4 regions of the Vibrio sp. Vb1554 genome follow, and region 1 is predicted to be linked to each of the others. Evidence: predicted binding sites of a transcription regulator. Region 1 holds the regulator's gene; each other region holds the start of a gene.
What was found. Region 1 encodes PurR, which represses purine synthesis genes. Its sites were predicted from a motif close to TNANGNAAACGTTTNCNTNA; they were not measured.

Region 1 (3,077 bases):
TTTTAATTGATTACACTTAGGGGATATCCCTAATTGACTTTGTGATGCATGACTTGAAGCATCATTCAGGAGCCCAAAATGCAAGAAGTGAAAGCTTTTAATGAAAAACGCGCTGAAATTTACTGGTGGTTTTCGAGCTTGTTCGCAAAAGAACTAACAGAGAAAGAATTGGAAGCCTATCACAGTGTTGAAATTCGCAGTTTTCTCGCAGGTTTAGGTGAAAATGAGTCGCTGAAACCAGCTGTTGATAGCCTAGTTGATGCATTGAATCGGTTACAAGATCGTGAAGATGCACAACTAGAGCTTGCAGCTGACTTTTGTGAACTGTTTTTGAAGACAGAAAAATACGGCGCTCTTCCTTACGCATCCATGTACATTGGTGAATCAGGTTTACTGAATGACAAGCCAGCTGAGGAAATGGAAAAGTTGATGGCTGAATTTGGCGTTCAAGTAGACGAAAACCTAAAGGAACCTGCGGATCACTTAGCCGTTGAGCTCGACTTTCTCGGGAACATGATTATCCGCTCAAACGAGCTTGAACAAGAAAAACACATGGAAGAAGCCTTCGTTAAACAAAACGACTTTATCCAGCAACAATTGATGTCTTGGTTACCTCAGTTTTCAGACAAATGTAAAAAATTCGACGAATTTGGATTTTACTCGAGTGTCGCGAAACTATTAGTTGCATTTTGTAAACTAGACAGCGCCTACCTTCTTGGTGAATAATTGCCGCCTATTTTTAGGGAGCCTGCCTATCGGGCTTCCTGTATGCCTGAAAGTGACCAATTGTAAGTAACTTGGGTATAATATTCGTTTGCCTTAACTTAGCGCAAAGACGCTTGGTTATTTAGCAGTCAAAATGTGACTTCAAATACACAAATCTCTTGCTGAAAACATTGCTAGTCAGTCCACATAGGGCTAAAATGTGAGCGCAAACGATTAAATATGATTTATATGTAAACCGCTGAAATATAGCGGTTTTTGTGTTTTCTTAACAGGTTGATGGCAATTTCTCATCAGATAGAAAAAAGATAAAATTCATCGACCGATGCTGCTACGCACCCTTTTGTCGCACTTGGATCAACCGCTGCCGAGACACTTAGCGCCAATTTTAGATTGCTAGGTGTGAAACCATTAGAGCATCAGGTACATCCAATACGACATATTTCAGTAGCTCGATACAGGACACCATTTATGGCCACGATAAAAGACGTTGCTCGCTTAGCCGGCGTTTCCACTACGACAGTTTCGCACGTTATCAATAAAACGCGTTTCGTTGCAGAAGCAACGCAAGAAAAAGTAATGAAAGCCGTTGACGAGCTGAATTACGCGCCAAGTGCCGTTGCACGCAGCCTAAAATGCAACTCAACTCGTACGATTGGCATGTTAGTAACTCAATCAACTAACCTATTTTTCTCAGAAGTGATTGATGGCGTTGAGAGCTACTGTTACCGCCAAGGCTATACTCTGATTTTATGTAACACAGGCGGGATTTACGAAAAACAACGCGATTACATTCGTATGCTGGCTGAAAAGCGCGTTGATGGCATCCTTGTGATGTGTTCTGACTTAACCGAAGAACTAAAAGAGATGCTTGACCGTCATGCGGACATTCCTAAAGTGGTCATGGATTGGGGCCCAGAGAGCTCACAAGCAGACAAGATCATGGATAACTCAGAAGAAGGTGGCTACATTGCAACCAAACATCTGATTGACAATGGTCATACGGATATCGCTTGTCTAAGCGGTCATTTTGAAAAGCTTGCTTGCCAAGAGCGCATTGCAGGTTTCCGTCGCGCAATGAGCGAAGCGAACCTAGCTGTAAATGAAGACTGGATCCTTGAAGGTAACTTTGAATGTGATACGGCCGTATTAGTTGCAGATAAAATTACCGCAATGGACAAGCGCCCGACGGCGGTATTCTGTTTTAACGACACAATGGCTCTAGGCCTAATGAGCCGCTTGCAACAAAACGGGATCAAAATTCCTGAAGATATTTCAGTGATCGGCTACGACAACATCGAGCTTGCGGAATACTTCTCTCCACCGCTAACGACTATCCACCAACCTAAGCGTCGTGTTGGTAAAAATGCATTCGAAATTCTACTTGAGCGTATCAAAGATAAAGAACACGAAAAACGAATTTTCGAAATGCAACCTGAGCTTGTAATTCGAAATACTGTGAAAAAAATGAACTAAATTTCACTGTATTTAACCGTGTTAAATAAGCGCTCTATAGGGGTGCTTATTTTTTTGGGAAAATTAAGCATTCTCTAATACTTCACACTGCTCTAATAACAATTGACTAACGTTAACTCCCTGTTTTATATAAATGTAATATATATTAAGAACTACTTTTCAAAGGCCAATTTACACCTTTCCATATGCAAAATAGAGCATTCAATCTATCATTTTTATTGAACCGAAATCACACTTTTAACGCTAAACCGTGATGTTAATTCAATATAAGAAGTATGCTCATTGTGTCACGCACAGGGCAAACCATTCGAAAGAGTGGGACGCAAAGCCTCCGGCCTGAACCATATTACGATATGGAAGGTAGCGGGGTTACCGATGGCAAGTGTGTAAGCAATGACTTTACTCTGTAATGACATTGTTTTTACGCATGTTTGCTACTCTCTCGGACCTGACTTTTGGTGGCGTAATATTAATTACACCGAGATAACAAAACATGGATAAACCGATACTCAAAGACTCTATGAAGCTATTTGAGGCACTTGGTAATATCAAGTCGCGCTCAATGTTTGGTGGCTTCGGACTATTCGCTGATGAAACAATGTTTGCACTAGTGGTAAACAATCAGCTTCATATCAGAGCAGACCAAAAAACTTCATCTGACTTCGAGAAACAAGGGCTAAAGCCTTACGTTTATAAAAAACGTGGCTTCCCAGTCGTTACAAAGTACTACGCTATTTCCAGCGATTTATGGGAATCAAGCGAACGCTTAATCGAAGTAGCGAATCAATCATTGAAAAAGGCAAAGCTTGAGAAAGAACAGCAAGCAAGTACAAAGCCTAACCGTTTGAAAGATTTGCCTAACTTACGACTGGCTACCG
Region 2 (3,077 bases), on a different contig from region 1:
ACCGATTACATCCTATCACCGCAGTATTAACCAAAGATGAACGGCATAGACAAATTGAAAAAAAACGTTAGTCTTACCTCTCAAAATGAAAACAGCCGACAAGTAGAAAGTAAAATGAGAGACCAAGAATTTTGGCATAACAAATGGGCCAGCAATCAGATCGGATTTCACTTGGAAGATGTAAACCCGCTATTACCAGTATATTGGAAACACACTAATCCAAAGCGTGAAGATAAAGTGTTAGTTCCTTTATGTGGAAAGTCAGAAGACTTGATTTGGCTAGCGATGAAGCATGATTCGGTTGAAGGTGTTGAGCTAAGCCATATTGCTGTGCGTGCCTTTTTTGCTGAACATTTTTACACGCCAACGGTAACGCCTCTTAATGGCATGCACGAGCTTTATCAATTTGATGAGCTCTCTATTTATACTGGGGACTTTTTCACTGCACCAGTATCTCAAGCCGATATCATTTATGATCGCGCCGCGTTGGTTGCTTTACCGCAAGATATGCGAGAGGAGTATGTAGAGCGTCTCAAGCAACTTTTGAACCCAGGCGGTCGTATTTTGCTTGTTACACTCAACTATCCTCAAGAAGAGATGGCGGGGCCTCCATTTAGCGTGCCGGTCGAAGAGATTGAGCAGTTATTTTCAGGTTACAAAGTTACTTGTTTGAACGTAGATGAAGCTGACGAGAATCATCCTAAAATTGCGAAAAAAGGCTTAAGTCGCTTCTCTGAAGAAGTGTACTTAATCGAGAGTGAATAGGCTCTCTTCGGTTTGGAACACGAAATAGCGCAGCAATTTGAGCTGCGCTATTTTTGTATGAGTGGTTCGTATTTAATAAATGATATTCACTTTTGAAGCACTTTCAACAGCATCTTGAACGGCTTCTTCGGTGGTTTTTCGTCGCGTAAGGACAACACCTAAACGGCGGCGACCATCGATTTCTGGCTTACCGAATAGACGAACTTGTGTTTGAGGTTGAGCTAAAGCTTTGCTTAGGTTTTCAAAGCGAATGTTTGTGGAAGTCCCTTGTCCAAGAATAACAGCAGACGCAGATGGGCCATATTGTACAATATTATTAATTGGCATTCCGGTAAACGCGCGCACGTGGAGAGCAAACTCAGACATTTCCTGCGAAATCATTGTAACCATACCCGTATCGTGAGGGCGAGGAGAGACCTCATTGAAAATGACTTTATCGCCTTTGACAAACAGCTCTACACCAAAGATGCCGTAGCCACCGAGCGCGTTTACCACTTTCTCAGCCGTGTATTCAGCTGCTTTTACTGCGTTTTCTGACATAGTTTGCGGTTGCCATGATTCGCGGTAGTCGCCATCTTCCTGACGATGACCAATTGGAGCACAGAAATGCACACCGTCAACGGCTCTGATGGTCAATAAAGTGATTTCGTAATCGAAGTCGATAAAACCTTCCACGATAACGCGACCTGCACCCGTACGCCCGCCTTCCTGAGCGTAATCCCATGCTTGTGTAACGTCGTCTTCGGTCTTGATAACACTTTGCCCTTTACCTGAAGAGCTCATCACAGGCTTCACCACGCACGGAATACCCACATGCTCAACCGCGGCTTTGAAGTCTTCAAAGTTATCTGCAAAACGATAAGGTGAAGTCGTCAATTCCAGTTCTTCTGCTGCCAAACGTCGGATACCTTCACGATTCATTGTTAGCCTGGTTGCCTTAGCGGTTGGAACAACATTCAGTCCTTTTTCTTCAAGCTCTACCAGTTTGCCGGTTGCGATGGCTTCAATTTCTGGTACGACGTAAGTAGGTTGTTCCTTCGTAATAACTTCTTCTAAGGCGTTCCCATCTAACATGTCGATAACATAACTACGGTGAGCGACTTGCATCGCTGGAGCATTGGCATAGCGATCACAAGCAATCACTTCTAAACCAAGTCTCTGGCATTCAATGGCGACTTCTTTACCGAGTTCGCCAGAGCCTAAAAGTAATACACGGGTAGCATTTGCGCTAGTTGCAGTGCCAAACATAGTGTTCCCTTACAAAATAGAGTGATGAGACAGAAATTGCAGGAGATCATACTGAAGTTTTATGACAAAGCAAACGTTTGCTTTTGGTTTTTAGGTAATAAAAAAGCTCTACATGTTGTAGAGCTTTTTGTTGAATTTGTCGTTTATACGTTGACAAAACTAAGCGGAATATCTGGATTCAACGCTTCCAACGTTGATTGCGTATCGGCTAAGTGACTGATCTTACCTTCAGAGTTTTCTACCAATGCAGCGGCTTTGATGCTGTCAAAGGTTTCACCCGCAAGTAAAACTTGGATTAGCGCAACTTGTAGCGGTGGCAAGCTAGGATTAAACGCTGCATTTTCTGCATAAGCGCCTTGGAATACACGGCCGCTAGTCATCTCTAATGCTAAACCACTCAAGTTGTTGGTGTATGGAGAGTGGCTCATGTTCATCGCTTCAACTGCACTTTGGATGAGTGCGTCTTCATCATCACATGAGAATTGGTGTTTAACTTCTGCCATTAAGCCGGACTCGATACCGAGATCGTTTGGTCCAAAGGCTTCAGGCAGGTATTCATGAAGTGACTTTTCTTCACGTTCTGGGAGCTGGATTTTAAGCTCGTTTGCGGTAGATAACTCATTCATGAACTGGCGGCAGTGACCACATGGGCTGAAGTTGATAGTGATATCCTTAACACCACGTTCGCCTTTCATCCAAGCATGGCTAATCGCAGACTGCTCTGCGTGAACCGTTTGACCCAACTGTACACCAAAGAATTCCATGTTGGCACCGAAGTAAAGGCGACCTGAAAGACCACGAACGATAGCGCCGACATAAAAGTCAGAAAGGGGAGCATAGGAGTACGCTGCGGCAAAAGGAAGTAGCGCAACACGAAGCTCTTTGTCTGATAGACCGGTAGCTGAAAGCAACTGCTCAAATTGTTGAACTGAAAGCGTAGCATCAAAATCATCAGCTTGGATGATAGGAGCAAGTTGTTTGGAAAGTGCTTCTGGAGCGCCTGCTAGCGCCTGTTCAATGCGACTTTTCATGTTGAATCCTTGTTATTGCATGGACAGTTATTC
Region 3 (3,077 bases), on a different contig from region 1:
TTGCTCCATAGCCCGCTTCACATACTGCCATGAGCTTTTCGAGTAATGATTGCTCTTTGTTGTATAACGGACAAAACTCTACAGGCGTGGTACACGCATCAATAACATGTTGAGCTAGTTCCGTTGCGCCTTGTCCGCCTTGCGAAAAAGCGGTGCTGATGGCTACTTTAACTTCGGGATTAAATTGGTGAATCAGCTCTTCAAGAGCTTTAAGCTCTTTCACACAATCTTGTGGAAACTGGTTAATGGCAACGACAGCAGGTAAACCGTATTTATGAACGTTATTTATGTGCCATTTTAAATTTTCAAACCCAGCCTCCAATGCTGCTTGGTCCGGATTAAAAATGGAATCTGGAATAGCCATACCTGGGCGTAAATCGTAGTGTCCAGAATTCGCTTTGAGGCCGCGTAATGTTGCTACGATCACTACACAGTCCGGGGCTTTGTTGGCGGCAGCAGCTTTAATGTTACACGCTTTCTCAAATCCCATATCCGAACCAAAACCGGCTTCAGTTACCGTGTAACCTGACAATTTTAGCGCAATATCGTCCGCGATAATGGATGAATTTCCATGGGCGATGTTTGCAAATGGACCTGCATGGATCAACGTAGGAACACCTTCTAGAGTTTGCATCAGTGTTGGTGCAATCGCCTCTTTTAGTGTTACTGCCATTGCTCCTGCAACTTGTAGATCTTCCGTAGTGACGGGGGTTCCGTTCAAATCGTACGCTACGACAATTTTCCCGATACGTTGACGTAAATCTTTTAAATCTTTGGCTAGTGCAATTATAGCCATTAACTCGGAAGCAGCTGAAATATCGAACCCTTCGTCACGCTCGAAACCATTGATGGTTTTTCCTGCATCATTGAGGCCAATTTTGACTTTACGTAGTGCACGATCATTATGGTCCATCACTCGTTTCCAAGTAATACTTGCCGTGTCGATTTTAAGTGCTCTTAACCCGGTGCGTGATTCAAAGGCATCATAACCCTCGCGTTGCTCATGGAACAAGCGAGCGTCAAGAGCGGCTGAAGCAAGGTTGTGCGCCGCTGTCACTGCGTGAATGTCACCAGTAAGGTGTAAGTTTAACTCTTCCATTGGAGCTACTTGAGAATAACCGCCGCCCGCTGCGCCACCTTTAATACCGAAGACGGGTCCCATCGAAGGTTGCCTTATACATGCAATAACAGATTGATTAAGCTTTGCTAAACCTTGCGCCAGGCCTATCGTCGTAACGGTTTTTCCTTCGCCAAGAGGAGTCGGCGTGATCGCAGTGACGAGTACAAGTTTACCGTCATCATTTGCTTTGAGTCGTTCCAAACATTTTGGGTGGACTTTGGCTTTGTGCTTCCCGTGAGTGTCATACTCTTCGGGTGATAGTCCTACTTTTTCCGCGATAACATCAATAGAAGAAAGTGGTGTTTTTCGGCAAATTTCGATATCTGACTGCATGGAGAATCCCCAAAGTGGTACTCAGGTAGCGTTGAAAAACTACCTGAGTTATAACGAGTATTATTGTGAGGCAAAGGTCTGCTTGGTGATGGTACTGTTTCGGTTAGGCTTGTAAAGAGTTTACTGCTTCGTATTGTGCGACATACTAACGAAATCTACTCGTTACAGTGCTAGACAAAAACAAAAAGGCCACCAAATGGTGACCTTGATATATTTTTAGCTTTAAAGCTGTCGTTTTAACGATCCCAATAAGTCTCTTCTAAGCTATCTTCTCGTTCAGGAAGCGCTCGCGATAGGCGAGGAGAGTGCTGCGTCAACACTTCATAGCTTACTCGGTTTGCGTATTTACAGATCTGAGAAAGCGAGGAGTAGGTTAAGCATCGTACTTCGTGCTTTTCTGAGTTAGGCACTTCTTTTTGGTGGAAAGAGTTTGCTGCCATGTCATGCAGTAAGGCTGAAAGGGCTGCATCACCTGCACCGTTAGTGTTCTTAATCTCTAGTGGTCCACCAAGGTAAGGGCCGATGTGAGAGTAGACCTTCATTGGGTTTTGACAGTCTTCTTTACGCATCGCACGACTAAACTCGTACTGGTTAAAGGCTTCGAGGGAGCTTTCAAGGATGTCGTGTGTGGTTTCTCGTTTTACTTTCTCATCGGTGTAACCAGCCATGTACAGACCATTTGGTCCTGCCGTACACAGTACGAGATCAACCCATTCAAGTGCTTTATCAGCAGCAGCTAGCGGCTCTGTTTCACCTGTTAGCGCCGCACCTTCTTCTTCATTCATAGCGACAACAGAAATGTTTTCGCGAATGTATTCTTGCCACCACTGTGCGTTACCTTCGATAACGTACTTCGTCCCTAACGTAAGTACAACAGGGACATCGTGCTTCTTAGCAAAGTCGATCGCTCTTTGTACCGCTTTAGGCATTGGATCTTCTTCTTTACCACGCATGAGGTAAGAAGAAACAACCAGGGCTGATGCTTTCTCAAAGATCTCTTCAGGAATGCTTTCCGGAAGTAGTTGATTCATATGACCTTCGTTGATAGCAAATGTACGCTCACCGTCTTGAGAAATTAGGGTGTAGCAGCGACCAATAGGGCCATCTACCGTTTGTAAATGGTTAAGGTTCATGCGTGAAGACGTACGGCAAAGGTAGCGGTAAGCAAAAGAACCGACTTGAATGTTCTTAGACATCACACCGAGCAAAACGGATTTGCTATCGGCTAAAACTGAGTAGTTGTGAAGAGTATTGCCAATCGTGTCACCTGGGTATTGGTGTGTGATCAGGCCTTGCTCAACCAGTTCTTCGTAAAGTGCATCTGCTTTGCTTTCTTCAAGAACGAGCGAATGTCCTTTACTCAGGTTGTATTTCTCTAAAAACGCGTCATCTACACGTGCTTCGATATCTACAATGGTTTGACCGACACCAACAATAGTTGGGCGATATAGCTTAGGTGCCTGTCGGATTTGGTTTACTAATGGATCTCGAGCGTGAGTTGGGAAGTAGTGTTTAGATTTACGCTGACCAGGAAACTTCATGCTTGTTCTTGAGTGAGAAAAAAAAGAGGCGGGATTGTATCACAAAAAAATGAAAATCGTGGCGATTTATTACAAAGAAGTCT
Region 4 (3,077 bases), on a different contig from region 1:
TTTTTTTGTGAAGATCCGAAAGCTGCCACGTACTTGCCGAAGGTGCAGGCAGATTGAAGTATTGCGCGACATCCGAGTGCATTTGGAAAATATCCGATTGTAGGTCAGATAAACGCAGTGTGTACTCATTGCGAAACGCCAGCTTGCCCGTCGCAGGATAAATAAGGTTCATCTGCGCTTTCAAGATGCCTTGCTCTGCGCCGTCTTTTAACTCGATATTGAGCTCGTAGTCGCTGGTCTGCATGTTTCGTGCGCCAGGGAAATATGGCGTATGACCGATAGGATCAAGAAAGTAACTGGGAGCATCTTGGTTGGCGATGTCGGTGTATGGATATTCGACCTGTTGTTGCAGCAAGATGGCTTTGACCAGTATGCGGTATTTTCGCGCCTGAGAGCCGATTGAATCGACACGGTTGAGTAGTAGCTCGACTTTGGGAATCAGTAGTTGATGACGTGTTTGTTGTGTTGAGATTTCTTGGCGTTGCCATAACAAGCTTGCGAGTGTCATGCTACATACCGCAAGTATGGCACATAAGCTGTAAGCAAAAATCAGCTTGAAGTTCTTATTACTCGCCACCTGGGTTGAGATAACGCGCCGATGGTTTTTCGCTGGTGGCACTAAACGAATATTGGCAGGGTTAAGAAAGTAGCCTTTGCGGGGGTAAGTGACTAAAAGCTTAGCGGCATCGTATTCGGGTAAGTACTGCTGTAGCAGTGCACGTAAGGTGCTAATGCGGTTCGTGAGCACATTCTTAGAGATGAACTTGCTCTGCCAAATGGTTTCAATAATGGTGTCAGCAGAGAGTGGGTGGCCAACGCTTGTTAACAGCAGTTCTAATAATTCAACGGTGCGAGGTTCAAGATCAATCGCGATAGCATCTTGATGAAGGCTCTGTGTCTTCGGGTTATAGATCAGCTCTCCAATCGCAATACAACTGTGAGTCTGTTTAGCTTGTTGCAGAAAGTCGCGCATACCGTACCGATCTATTTGGAAATCGCGAAGTATTATATAGCGATTGGAGCGCGAAATCTTATAAATCGCGCTTCAATCATTATCAAAAATTTATGAACCGTAGGTCACGGAATAGCGGTGCGGTTTGTGGTTCATCGCTAACACGACATTGAGTGCAAACGCCCCCAAAATTGAAAGGCCAATCACTTCTGGTGTGACAAAGAAGAATGAAGCAAACAGGATACATGCATCGATTGCCATTTGGCTTTTGCCAACTGAAATGCCAAATTTGTCTTGGATAAACAAACACAGCACGTTAAAGCCACCTAAGCTGGAGCGATGTCTGAATAGGATCAGCATACCGAGCCCCATTAAAAGCCCGCCTGCGACGGCGCAATAAACTTCATTTACCGATTCGAGCGAGATTAGCAAATAAAGATGATCGGCAAAGATAGAAACCAACGCGCCAGAAGTGGCACTATTAATGGCGAAATGACGGCCGAAGCGTTTCCATGCTAGTAAGTAAAAAGGACTGTTTGCTAAAAAGTACAGCACACCAAAGGTAAAAGGTGTAAATTGGCTAATAAGCAGAGCCAATCCAGTCGTGCCTCCCGTTAGAAGGTTCGCGGATTGGAGAAAGAAAACGCCTTGAGCTACTAAAAAGGTACCCGTGAGAATCGCTATCCAGTCTTCTTTTAATGAGTGTTTTTCCATCAATGTTGCAGTCATTAGTGATAAATAAGGCGTGCATAGTAGTAAAAAGATGATCTTTTCGGTAGCTAGAGGGTAAAATTTACGGTAAACCTATGTAATTGCTGTTTTACAGGGTGTAAAGCACAAATTTGACAGGCAATAGATTGTCGTTATGCGATTGCAATGCTGGCATGATAAACATTGCTTGTCATCATGAAAAAACTGCATGAGAAAAATTGTAAATTTCTCTTTATGACCTAAATCAAATTATGTAGAATGCGCGCCATTAGGGTGACGAAAACGTTTGCGTCGGGTCATTCAACAGTTTTTTTGCAACTTTCAGTACTAATCTGAGTCAGGAGATACAGATGCTTAAGCGTGATATGAACATCGCAGATTACGATGCGGAACTGTTCGCAGCTATCCAGGAAGAAACTCTTCGCCAGGAAGAACACATTGAACTTATCGCTTCTGAAAACTACACAAGCCCACGTGTAATGGAAGCGCAAGGTTCTCAGCTAACGAACAAATACGCTGAAGGCTACCCAGGTAAGCGTTACTACGGCGGTTGTGAGTACGTAGATAAAGCTGAAGCACTAGCAATTGAGCGTGCATGCCAACTATTTGGTTGTGAGTACGCTAACGTACAGCCTCACTCAGGTTCTCAAGCAAACAGCGCAGTTTACATGGCGCTTCTTAACCCTGGCGATACAGTTTTAGGCATGAGCCTAGCACACGGTGGTCACCTAACTCACGGTTCACCAGTAAACTTCTCGGGTAAGCACTACAACGTTATCCCTTACGGTATCGATGAAGCTGGTCAAATCAACTACGACGAGATGGAACAGCTAGCACTTGAACACAAACCTAAGATGATCATCGGTGGTTTCTCTGCTTACTCGCAAATCGTTGATTGGAAACGCATGCGTGAAATCGCTGACAAAGCAGGTGCTTACTTATTTGTTGATATGGCGCACGTAGCTGGTCTTATCGCTGCCGGTGAATACCCAACACCAGTACCGCATGCTCACGTGGTAACAACAACGACGCACAAAACACTAGCAGGTCCTCGCGGTGGTCTTATCTTGTCAAATGCTGGCGAAGATATGTACAAGAAACTGAACTCAGCAGTGTTCCCAGGTGGTCAAGGTGGCCCTCTAATGCACGTTATCGCTGGTAAAGCAGTAGCGTTCAAAGAAGCGATGGAGCCAGAGTTCAAAGCTTATCAAGCTCGCGTAGTGAAAAACGCAAAAGCAATGGTTGGTCAGTTCCAAGAGCGTGGCTACAAAATCGTATCTAATGGTACAGAAAACCACTTGTTCCTTGTTGACCTAATCGACAAAGATATCACTGGTAAAGACGCAGACGCGGCACTAGGTGCAGCAAACATCACTGTAAACAAGAACTCAGTACCAAATGACCCACGCAGCCC

Region 2: the regulator PurR is predicted to act here: its motif matches at 2,079-2,098, upstream of purT (formate-dependent phosphoribosylglycinamide formyltransferase).
Region 3: the regulator PurR is predicted to act here: its motif matches at 1,520-1,539, upstream of R8N28_RS05525 (formate--tetrahydrofolate ligase).
Region 4: the regulator PurR is predicted to act here: its motif matches at 1,938-1,957, upstream of glyA (serine hydroxymethyltransferase).

The regions. Positions count from the first base shown of each region.
Region 1 is NZ_JAWPOJ010000012.1:16,708-19,784, reverse strand. It holds gene torD (molecular chaperone TorD) at 79-726, shown strand; gene purR (HTH-type transcriptional repressor PurR) at 1,195-2,199, shown strand; cyclic di-GMP riboswitch class I at 2,487-2,576, shown strand; gene R8N28_RS12010 (TfoX/Sxy family DNA transformation protein) at 2,693-3,077, shown strand, end outside.
Region 2 is NZ_JAWPOJ010000005.1:152,374-155,450, forward strand. It holds gene R8N28_RS06650 (thiopurine S-methyltransferase) at 115-765, shown strand; gene purT (formate-dependent phosphoribosylglycinamide formyltransferase) at 838-2,013, opposite strand; gene cdd (cytidine deaminase) at 2,157-3,044, opposite strand.
Region 3 is NZ_JAWPOJ010000004.1:148,660-151,736, forward strand. It holds gene R8N28_RS05525 (formate--tetrahydrofolate ligase) at 1-1,453, opposite strand, end outside; gene R8N28_RS05530 (inosine/guanosine kinase) at 1,690-2,994, opposite strand.
Region 4 is NZ_JAWPOJ010000020.1:21,158-24,234, reverse strand. It holds gene R8N28_RS16410 (winged helix-turn-helix domain-containing protein) at 1-973, opposite strand, end outside; gene R8N28_RS16405 (YitT family protein) at 1,064-1,666, opposite strand; gene glyA (serine hydroxymethyltransferase) at 2,014-3,077, shown strand, end outside.